3 regions of the Gordonia sp. SCSIO 19800 genome follow, and region 3 is predicted to be linked to each of the others. Evidence: riboswitches for the same ligand, from Rfam matches in the RefSeq annotation. Region 3 holds a riboswitch; each other region holds the start of a gene.
The links. A riboswitch is a leader RNA that binds a small molecule or an ion and turns the genes downstream of it on or off. The one in region 3 is predicted to bind thiamine pyrophosphate.

Region 1: it holds a riboswitch for thiamine pyrophosphate, as region 3 does, so the genes downstream of both, KB201_RS04765 (TenA family protein) here and thiO (glycine oxidase ThiO) in region 3, are expected to answer to the same signal.
Region 2: it holds a riboswitch for thiamine pyrophosphate, as region 3 does, so the genes downstream of both, thiC (phosphomethylpyrimidine synthase ThiC) here and thiO (glycine oxidase ThiO) in region 3, are expected to answer to the same signal.

What each region holds. Positions count from the first base shown of each region.
Region 1 covers NZ_JAGRQM010000003.1:166,181-169,566, forward strand. Annotated here, with positions in the region: gene KB201_RS04755 (ABC transporter permease) at 1-343, opposite strand, end outside; gene KB201_RS04760 (ABC transporter substrate-binding protein) at 318-1,343, opposite strand; gene KB201_RS04765 (TenA family protein) at 1,340-2,050, opposite strand; TPP riboswitch at 2,038-2,132, opposite strand; tRNA gene KB201_RS04770 (tRNA-Tyr) at 2,288-2,368, shown strand; tRNA gene KB201_RS04775 (tRNA-Thr) at 2,486-2,558, shown strand; tRNA gene KB201_RS04780 (tRNA-Met) at 2,580-2,653, shown strand; gene rpmG (50S ribosomal protein L33) at 2,747-2,914, shown strand; gene KB201_RS04790 (fused (3R)-hydroxyacyl-ACP dehydratase subunits HadA/HadB) at 3,012-3,386, shown strand, end outside.
Region 2 covers NZ_JAGRQM010000004.1:330,351-333,736, reverse strand. Annotated here, with positions in the region: gene KB201_RS07395 ((2,3-dihydroxybenzoyl)adenylate synthase) at 1-1,015, shown strand, start outside; gene KB201_RS07390 (GNAT family N-acetyltransferase) at 1,182-1,529, opposite strand; TPP riboswitch at 1,740-1,854, shown strand; gene thiC (phosphomethylpyrimidine synthase ThiC) at 1,846-3,386, shown strand, end outside.
Region 3 covers NZ_JAGRQM010000014.1:9,292-12,677, forward strand. Annotated here, with positions in the region: gene KB201_RS15915 (hypothetical protein) at 1-317, opposite strand, end outside; gene thiE (thiamine phosphate synthase) at 633-1,343, opposite strand; TPP riboswitch at 1,391-1,502, shown strand; gene thiO (glycine oxidase ThiO) at 1,498-2,562, shown strand; gene thiS (sulfur carrier protein ThiS) at 2,559-2,771, shown strand; gene KB201_RS15935 (thiazole synthase) at 2,830-3,386, shown strand, end outside.

The sequences.
Region 1 (3,386 bases), on a different contig from region 3:
CGATCGCGATGATCGGCAGGGTCTGGGAGGCGACGAACAACGGCACGAACGCCCGTCGCAGCGCCGGCGAGAAATCGACGACGATGGCCAGCAGCCAGGCCAGGACCAATGAAACCGTGAACCCGATCAGGGTCACCTGCAGCGTCGCCGCGGCGTGCACCCCGATCTCCGCGCGGTGCGACCAACCCTGCGCGACGACGCGCGACGGCGACGGCAGCACCTGCGGCCGGATTCCGCTGACGTCGACGTAGACCTGCCAGACCGCCACCAGGACGACCACCGCGACGAGCGCGGGCGCGATGCGACGCAGGCCGGTGCTACCGAGGGGTGTCGAGGTAGTCATTGGTGAAGTACGTCGACCAGTCCGGCTCGGTCGTGAGCGGCGCCCCGTCCGGGCCGGTCAGCAGACCACTGCGGTACAGGAACCCGGAGTTCCCGGCCCACTGTTCGAGCGTCTGTCGCCCGACCCGGCCGTCGGCGTCCTTCATGTACTGACCGGCCAGCATGCGCTGGCTCTGGAACACCAACTGCTCGTCGTTGAACGCACCGGGGTTGGCGGCGAGGAGGTCGCGGGCCGCCGCGTCCGGGTCGTCGGCCGCCGCCTGGTAACCGCGCTGCAGCGCCGTCACGAAGGCCGCCGCGCGGTCCGGGTTGTCCGCCAGCCAGTCCTCGTTGGCGTCGACGACGATCGCGTATGCCTCCGGGAATCCGAAGTCGGTGTAGTGGAAGTACCTCATCGGGGTTCCGCGATGTTCGGCCTCGATGCCCTCCCACGCGAGATAGGAGACGGTGAAGTCGGCCTGACCGGAGTAGACCGCCTCGTAAGCCGAGGTCCCGAGGGTCACCGAGGTGAACTCGCCGGTGCCGCCGTCGTTTCGGATCACCTGCTCGAGGGTCTTCTCCTCGCCCGGGTCGCCGAAACCGGCGTATGTCTTCCCGTCGAGGTCCTTCGGGCTCGTGATGTCGCGGCGGTCGGCGCGGACACCGATGCCGGTGGCCCACTTCTGCAGCGGCGCGAACACGGAGATGGTCTGCGCGCCCGATGCCCGCGAGAAGGTCGACGAGTTGTGGGTGCTGATACCGAACTCGGCGTTGCCCGCGTCCACGATGGTGTCCACGGCGGTGTTGTTGTACGGCAGGATCTCGACGTCGAGTCCGGCCTCCTCGAACCAGCCGCGCTGCTGCGCCACGAACAATCCCGTGTGGTTGGTGTTCGGGGACCAGTCGAGCGCGAATCGGATGGTGCCGTCCGAATCGGCGCCCGAACCGCATGCGGTGATCGCCGACGACGCGACGACCGCGGCGGCGAGCACGGTGAGGAGGCGGCGCGCGCGGGCGCTCATGCGGCGGGCCACGGCTGCGGGTTCAGCGCGGTGTCCCAGAACAGAAGCTCGAACCGGGTGGCGACGGTGAACGCCGTGGCCATCGCGGCCCGCTCCCGCTCGCCGGCGTGCGCCGCGGCCTCGTCCACGAGTTCCCTTGCCCGCGAGGCGGATTCCTGGAAATCCGGGGCGTCGTAGGTGGTCACCCACTGCGCGTAGGGGTGGTTCGGGTCGGCGGCGAGTACCTGGGCCGCACTCGCGGCCAGGGCCCGGCCGACTTCCGCGTAGATCCAGAAGCAGGGCAGGGCCGCGGCGGCGCCGACCGCATACGACTCGGTCGCGGCGACGGCGGTCAGATAGGACACGTACCCCAGGCACGCCGGCGACGGCTCGGGTTCGCCCTCACGCGGAGGCAGCTGGCCGCCGTTGAGCAGGTCGCCGTGCAGCGCCGACTCGACGGTGGCCGCGGTGGCCGACGAGTTCGCCCAGAACCCCGCGGTCTGCGGGTCGGGGGACTTCGACGCCAGGATGGCGAGGGCCTTCGCGTACCCGGCCAGGTACAGCGAGTCCTGCTCCATGTAGGTGCGGAACACCTCCAGTGGCAGCGTCCCGTCGCCGAGCCGCCGCAGGAACTCGAGGTCGTCGATCGCCGTCCGCAACCCCTTCGTCTCCTCCCAGAGGTGGTCGGAGAATCGGCCGGAGACCGGCATGCGCGCATGCACAGACATGACATCCCTTCGTCAGCATTACCTGGACAGGTTCTCGGGTCTCATCTCAGCCCCGCGTCGCGGAGCACCCCGTGTCAGAACGCAGCCACAGTAGCAGGAGTGGGGGTCGCAGTGGGACGCCTGTGCCACGACCGTGTCCCGGCCTGTTGACCAGCCGGTTTGCGCGTTGATGCGGTGTTCGTTGTATTCTTCACGGCGTTGTTCGTACGGCCGTCACGGTGGCCGGAAGAGCGGCACGGCAGGTTGCCCGAGCGGCCAAAGGGAGCGGATTGTAAATCCGTCGCGCAAGCTACATAGGTTCGAATCCTATACCTGCCACAGCGTGGTCCATTCTCGCGAAACTGCTCTACAGACGGTCTCCGACCAGCGATTTGTCTAGCGCAGACGCGAGTGTGTAACCTCGTTAAGGCTCTCGGGCACAACCGCCCGGGGCACGCCCCCTTAGCTCAGTCGGCAGAGCGTTTCCATGGTAAGGAAAAGGTCGACGGTTCGATTCCGTCAGGGGGCTCGCTGGACGAGAAGTCCGCGGGGCGGTGTAGCTCAGCTGGTTAGAGCGCACGACTCATAATCGTGAGGTCGAGGGATCGAGTCCCTCCACCGCTACACATCGGGTCCGACCGGAACCGAGCGCAAGGGTCGCAAGCCCTGAGGGAACTTCCGAACCCGACCACGTACCACCCGAAAGAAGGCAATCAAGTGGCCTCCTCAACAGATGTTCGCCCCAAGATCACCTTGGCCTGCGAGGTGTGCAAGCACCGTAACTACATCACGAAGAAGAACCGCCGCAACGATCCCGATCGCCTCGAGATCAAGAAGTTCTGCCCGAACTGCGGCAAGCATCAGGGGCACAAGGAATCGCGCTGACGCTGTCGTCGGCCGTTTCGAAGTACCACCAGCAGCGGGCTGCCTCTCGATGAGGCAGCCCGTCTTGCTGTGTCGGGCCCGAAGGGAGTAGAGCTCAATGTCACAGGTAAGCGGAGCCGAGATCCAGGATCGTCCGGACGAGGCGTCGAACGGTGGCGCGAAGCCGACCCCCGACGAGATCGCCGCCCACACGCAGAGCCTCGTCGGCTTCCACTACACGGTCGACGACTACTACGAGATCGGCCGCGAGGAGATCCGTAAGCACGCGATGGCGGTGCAGGATGCGCACCCGACCCACTGGAGCGAGGAGGGCGCCCGGGCCTTCGGTCACGACCGCCTGATCGCCGCGCCCACCTACGTGTCGGTGCTCGGGATCATCGCCCAGCGCAAGCTCTTCGAAGACGTCGTCACCGGCTACGACATGTGGCAGATCATGCAGACCGATCAGCGGCTGGTCTACCACCAGCCGATG
Region 2 (3,386 bases), on a different contig from region 3:
CGACGACTACGACCTCAACGCCCGGCTGTCCGCGGACGTCGCCGGCCTCACCGCCGACGACACCTACCTCGTCGCCCTGCCGGCCGCGCACAACTTTCCGCTGTGCTGCCCGGGAATCCTGGGCGTCTTCGGTGCGGGCGGCCACGTCGTCTTAGCCGACAACCCCAGTCCGGACAACACTTTCGACCTCATCGAGCGGCACCGCGTCACGGTGACCGCGCTCGTCCCCGCGCTCGCGCAACTCTGGTGCGCGGCGACCGAGTGGGAGCCGGCGGACATCAGCTCCCTGCGCCTGCTGCAGGTGGGCGGCGCCAAGCTGGCACAGTCCGACGCCGTCGCCCTCGACGCGGCCCTCGGCCCCGTCGTCCAGCAGGTCTTCGGCATGGCCGAGGGGCTGATCTGCTACACCCGGACCGACGACCCGCGTGACTTGGTGCACCAAGTGCAAGGGGCACCGATGTCGGAGCTCGACGAGGTGCGGGTCGTCGACGAGGGCGGAGCCGATGTCCCCGACGGGGAAGAAGGTGAACTGCTGGTGCGGGGGCCCTACACGATCCGCGGTTACTACCGCGCCACGGCGCACAACGAGAAGTCCTTCACGCCGGACGGCTTCTACCGGTCCGGGGACAAGGTCACCCGGCTGCCGTCGGGGCACCTGGCCGTGACCGGCCGCATCAAGGACACCATCGTGCGCGCCGGGGAGAACGTCGCCGCCGACGACGTCGAGGAGAACCTCCTCGCCCACGATTCGGTCCGGCAGGTCGCGGTGGTCGGGCTGCCCGACAACGCCCTCGGTGAGAAGATCTGTGCGGCAGTCGTGCTCTCGCACGAACACCCCCCGGCCCGACCACTCGAGCTCGCCGCGATCCGCACCTTCCTCGCCGACCGCGGACTCGCCTCCTTCAAACTGCCCGACGTGGTCCGCGTCGTACGCACACTGCCGGTCACCGCAGTCGGCAAGATCGACAAGAAGGTGCTCCGCGAGACACTGCTGTCGGAGCCGTCGGCGGGCTGAGCCGAGTCGGAGCCCGTTCCTCACACCGGCGCGAGGAGCGCGACCACCGCTCCATAATCCGACGGAAGCGCGTAACCCCTGCTCCCTGAGGTGCGAGGAGCGATAGCGACGAGCCTCGAAGGGTCCGGCGAGGAATGTTCTGGAGCCGCCGAGGCTTACCTTCGGATCACACCGGCGCGAGCGTCACGATCCCGGGATGGCCGTCGAGATAGTGCTTGGTGAAGGTGCACACGGGCCGCAGGCGGGCGCCCTGCTCGCGGGTGAAGTGCACGACGGTGCGGGTGAGTCGGGTGGCGAGACCATGTCCAGTGTACTCGTCGTAGAGCACGGTGTGTAGGACGGTGATGGTGGTCTGACCGTCGACCGTCTCGGTCGAATAGCCGAGCACGCCGACCAGGTCGCCGGCGACCCACAGCTCGAACCGGTCGCGGTCGGGATTGTGCACCACCTGCGAGATCTGCTGCAGGATCGACTTCGCCGACTGTGGTGGTCGCTGACGATGCTTGCGTAGCACCCGACCCTCCTCACCTCTTGATCGTGGACATCGGACCACTGACATGTGCCGTCCGAACCTCGGCATAGGCCCCGCTTGTGATCCGGGTCACACGGTACCTTACGGAACCGTAACTGATGACCCCGATCGTCCGGTCGTCGCACATCGAGACGGTCGCGCGCACCCCTACGACCCGAACGAACTCCGCGCTGTAGGGTGGCGGACGCACGACAACTACACCGCGGGGGCTCTCACGATGACCGAGGGCTGAGATGGCGACGGGCGGTCGCCGACCGCTCGAACCTGTCCGGGTAATGCCGGCGTAGGGAGACAAGCCATGGGCACACGTGTATCCGCGACTCGCGACGGCAGCGCACCCGCCGACTCAGGGTTCCTGACCCTCGGTCCGATCGAGGGCAGCACCAAGCACTACCTCACGGTCGGCGACCTGCGCGTCCCGCAGCGTCGTATCCACCTCACCAACGGCGAACACCTCGACGTCTACGACACCTCGGGTCCGTACACCGATCCGACGGCGCGCATCGACGTCGAGAAGGGCCTCGCCCCCACCCGCGACAACTGGCGCCGCCCGGAACCGGTCGACGGCGCGAGCACCCAGCTAGCTTGGGCGCGGGCCGGGATCATCACCGAAGAGATGCGGTTCATCGCCGCCCGAGAGGGCATCGACCCCGAACTGGTCCGGTCGGAGGTGGCGATCGGGCGAGCGGTCATCCCGGCGAACCACCGGCATCCGGAGTCCGAACCGATGATCATAGGCAAGAACTTCGCGGTGAAAGTCAATGCGAACATCGGTAATTCGGCGGTGCGCAGCTCGATCTCCGACGAGGTCGAGAAGATGGTGTGGGCCACCCGCTGGGGCGCCGACACGATCATGGATCTCTCGACCGGCGCCGACATCCACACCACCCGCGAGTGGATCATGCGTAACTCGCCGGTCCCCGTGGGGACGGTTCCGATCTACCAGGCGCTGGAGAAGGTCAACGGCGATCCCGCCTCGCTGACCTGGGAACTGTATCGCGACACCGTGATCGAGCAGGCCGAGCAGGGTGTCGACTACATGACCGTGCATGCCGGTGTCCTGCTGCGCTACGTTCCGCTGACCGCGAAGCGGGTGACGGGCATCGTCTCGCGCGGCGGTTCGATCATGGCGGCCTGGTGTCTCGCGCACCACCGGGAGTCGTTCCTGTACACGCACTTCGACGAATTGTGCGAGATCTTCCGCCGCTACGACATCACGTTCTCCCTCGGCGACGGCTTGCGCCCCGGATCGATCGCCGACGCGAACGACGAGGCCCAGTTCGCCGAACTCCGCACTCTCGGCGAGCTGACCGCGATCGCCAAATCGCATGGTGTGCAGGTCATGATCGAAGGCCCCGGGCACGTCCCGATGCACAAGATCGCCGAGAACGTGCGCCTGGAGGAGGAGTTGTGCGAGGAGGCCCCCTTCTACACCCTGGGTCCGCTCGCCACCGACATCGCGCCGGCCTACGACCACATCACCTCGGCCATCGGCGCGGCGATGATCGCTCAGGCCGGCACCGCGATGCTGTGCTACGTGACTCCGAAAGAGCATCTAGGACTTCCGGACCGCGACGACGTCAAGGTCGGCGTGATCACGTACAAGATCGCGGCGCACTCGGCCGACCTGGCCAAAGGCCACCCGCGGGCACAGGAACGCGACGACGCACTGAGCGAGGCGCGCTTCGAGTTCCGCTGGACCGACCAGTTCAATCTCGCCCTCGACCCCGACACCGCGCGCGCATACCACGACGAGACGCTGCCCGCCGAGCCCGCGAAGACCGCCCACTTCTGCTCGATGTGCGGACCCAAGTTCTGCTCGATGCGGATCTCGGCGGA
Region 3 (3,386 bases):
TCGTCGCTGCTCGCGCCCTCACCGACGGCCCAGGCCTGCCGGCCGTCGTGCTCGCACAGCAGGAACGTCGTGACCATGCCGTCGACGACCCGCTGGTGCAGCCGGACGATCTGAACCGGGGCGCCGACGTCGTAGAGGATCGAGGTCATCGCACCGACGGGGCCGGCGGCGACGGCGCTGCGGGACATGATGCGGTCGGCGATCGCGAGCGTCGCGCGGCACTCGACCAGGTCGCCCGAGTACGGGACGGCAGAGAAGGAGCCCAGCCGGATCGTGCCGCCACGGGAGTACTCGTCGGTGAATTCCGGCCAGGTCATCCCGGCGGCCTCCTCGTGCATCCCAGGGGGAAGCGGGCGGCCGAAACGTGCGGCGAAGTGGTCGCCGCCGTGCCGGTCGTCGCGCTCGGTCCACGAACAGGATCGACGAGGTAGATGAAGAGGGTGCATCTCGAAAACCGATTTCGGTCGAAGAACGGATGACCGACTGGAGAGCGCAACCGACCCGCAGCGGGGGGTCGGTCAGATTCAGACCCCGCTGCGGCGGGTTACGAGAACGCTCGTGATGCACAACATGATCGGTCCACCATAGACCCGCGACACCGACCGGGCAAACGTGTTTCCGCCAGGGAACCGCTAGAGCATCGCGGCGAGGTCGCCGGCTGCGGCGGCCGGGTCGTCGGCCGCGGTGATGGCCCGCACGACGACGATGCGCCGCGCCCCGAGCGCGGTGACCTCCCCGACGCGGCCGGCGTCGACCCCGCCGATGGCGAACCACGGCTTGGCTGATTGTGTTGCGGCCGTTGAGGACACGAGGTCGAGGCCGGCGGCGGCGCGGCCCGGTTTGGTGGGGGTGGTCCAGCACGGACCGACGCAGAAGTAGTCGACGTCGTCGTCGGCGATCGCGGCGGCAGCCTGCTCGGGGTCGTGGGTCGAGGCGCCGATGACGACGTCCGGTCCGACGATCCGGCGGGCCGCCGACGGCGACAGGTCGCCCTGTCCGACGTGCAGGACATCGGCCCCGGAGAGCGCCGCGATGTCGGCGCGGTCGTTGACCGCCAGCAGGGCACCGTGCGCGTCGGCGACCGTCCGCATGCCCGCGAGGATCTCGAGTTCCTCGCCCGCCTCCAGGGTCCCGAATTCGCGCTCACCCGGCGAGTTCTTGTCGCGCAGCTGCACGATGTCGACGCCGCCCGCGAGCGCCGCGTCGACGAAGTCGAGCAGATCACCGCGTTCGCGCCGGGCGTCGGTGCACAGGTACAGGCGGGCCGTGGAGAGCCGCCGGCGACGGTCCGTCGCGGAGCCGGGGTCCGTCGACGCGGAGCTGGTGCGGTTCGGGGTCGTCACGCCGACCAGGCTAACCGGACCCCCGACGCCCCGGCGTAGGGTGGATCGCACGAACACACGGGAGTCCGGATCGGCCGGGCTGAGAGTGCGGACAGATTCCGCTGACCGTCGAACCTGATCCGGGTCATTCCGGCGAAGGAAGGTGATTCCCAGCGTGGATTCCCCACCGCAGCGCCCTGCCCACCGCGCCCTGACGGTCGTCGGGGGCGGTGTCATCGGGCTGACCTGTGCGCTCACCGCGGCCGACGCCGGATGGCGGGTTCGCGTCCTCGACGCCGGCACCGACGAGCGCGCGTCCTGGGTCGCCGGCGGCATGCTCGGTTCACTCGGCGAGGGTCATCCCGGCGAGGACGCGTCCCTGGCCCTGTCGGTCGAATCGGTCCGGCTGTGGCCGGCGCTCGTGAAGCGGCTCGACGACCCGGGTGTCGTCACCGCCACCGACTCGCTGTTCGTCGCGGCCTCGGCCACCGACATCGAATACCTGCGGCATCTCGCCGATTTCGTCTGGGCCGGGCAGCCCGCCACCGATGCCGCGCTGCAGTCGGTGACCGGCCGCGACATCCGGACCCTGGAACCGTCGCTGAGCTCTCGACTGGTCGGTGGCTACCGCGCGGTCGGCGAGTGGTCCGTCGACAACCGGCGGCTGCTCGAGGCGTTGCGCGCCGCCGCGACGTCGGCGGGTGCCGAGTTGGTCTCCGCGCGCGTCGAATCCCTGGCCGACCTCGACGACCTCGGTTCCGACACCCAGATCCTGCTCGCCGCTGGACTGGGCACCGCGGCCCTCTGGCCGGGTGTGGACCTGCATGCGGCGAAGGGGGAGATCCTCCGCCTGCACCGCACGCGCTGGTCGGTGCCGCCGCCCGGTCACGTCGTCCGGGCACGCCTCCACGGGCGGGCCGTGTACCTGGTGCCGCGCGAGGACGGAGTCGTCGTCGGCGCCACCCAGTACGAGGCCGAGGGGACGGCCGACCGCGCGCCGCAGGCCGGCGGGGTCGCGGATCTGCTCGCCGACGCGATCGAGGTCTTCCCCGGGCTGCGGACCTACGAACTGACCGAAGCGGGGGCCGGTCTGCGGCCGTGCACCGCGGACGGATTGCCGATCGTCACCCGTGTGGACACACGAACGGTCGTGGCGACCGGGCACGGGCGCAACGGGATCGTCCTCGCCCCGGGCACCGCCGCCCGCGTGTTGTCGATTCTGGAAGGAGCAGAGGAATGAGTATCACCGCCAGCATCACCGTCAACGGCAAGAGCGTCGACGTCGGCGCCGACACGTCGGTGCGCGACGTCGTCACCGGGCTGGGGTTGCCGGACCGGGGGATCGCGGTCGCGGTGGACGGCGCGGTCGTCCCGCGCGGCCGCTGGGACCGGCACACGATGACCGACGGTGCCGTCGTCGAGATCGTCACGGCGGTGCAGGGTGGCTGACCTCGCCGATCTGAAGCCCGACGCCTCGCGGACCGAGCAGAAGTCCGGCGACGAGACGATCCCGGATGCGGACCATCTGCGCATCGCCGGTCGCGACTTCTCGTCGCGACTCATCACCGGTACCGGCGGCGCGTCGAATCTCGCGACCCTGGAACGCGCGCTGGTCGCGTCGGGGACCGAGCTGACCACCGTCGCGGTTCGGCGCGTCGACGCGGCCTCGGGCACCGGGGTCTTCGATCTGCTGCGCCGGCTCGACATCGCCGTCCTGCCCAACACCGCGGGCTGTCACACCACCGCCGAGGCGGTCCTGACCGCCCAGCTGGCGCGCGAGGCGTTCGAGACCGACTGGGTGAAGCTCGAGGTGGTCGCCGACGAACGCACCCTGATGCCCGACGCCATCGAACTCGTCGACGCCGCGGCCGCACTGGTGGCCGACGGTTTCGTCGTGCTGGCCTACACCAACGACGATCCGGTCCTGGCCGCGCGACTCGCCGATCTCGGGGTGGCGGCGGTGATGCCCCTCGGATCGCCCATCGGGACCGGACTCGGAATCCTCAACCCGCACAACATCGAGATGATCGTCGACGACTGCCACACCCGCTTCGACGACCCGCT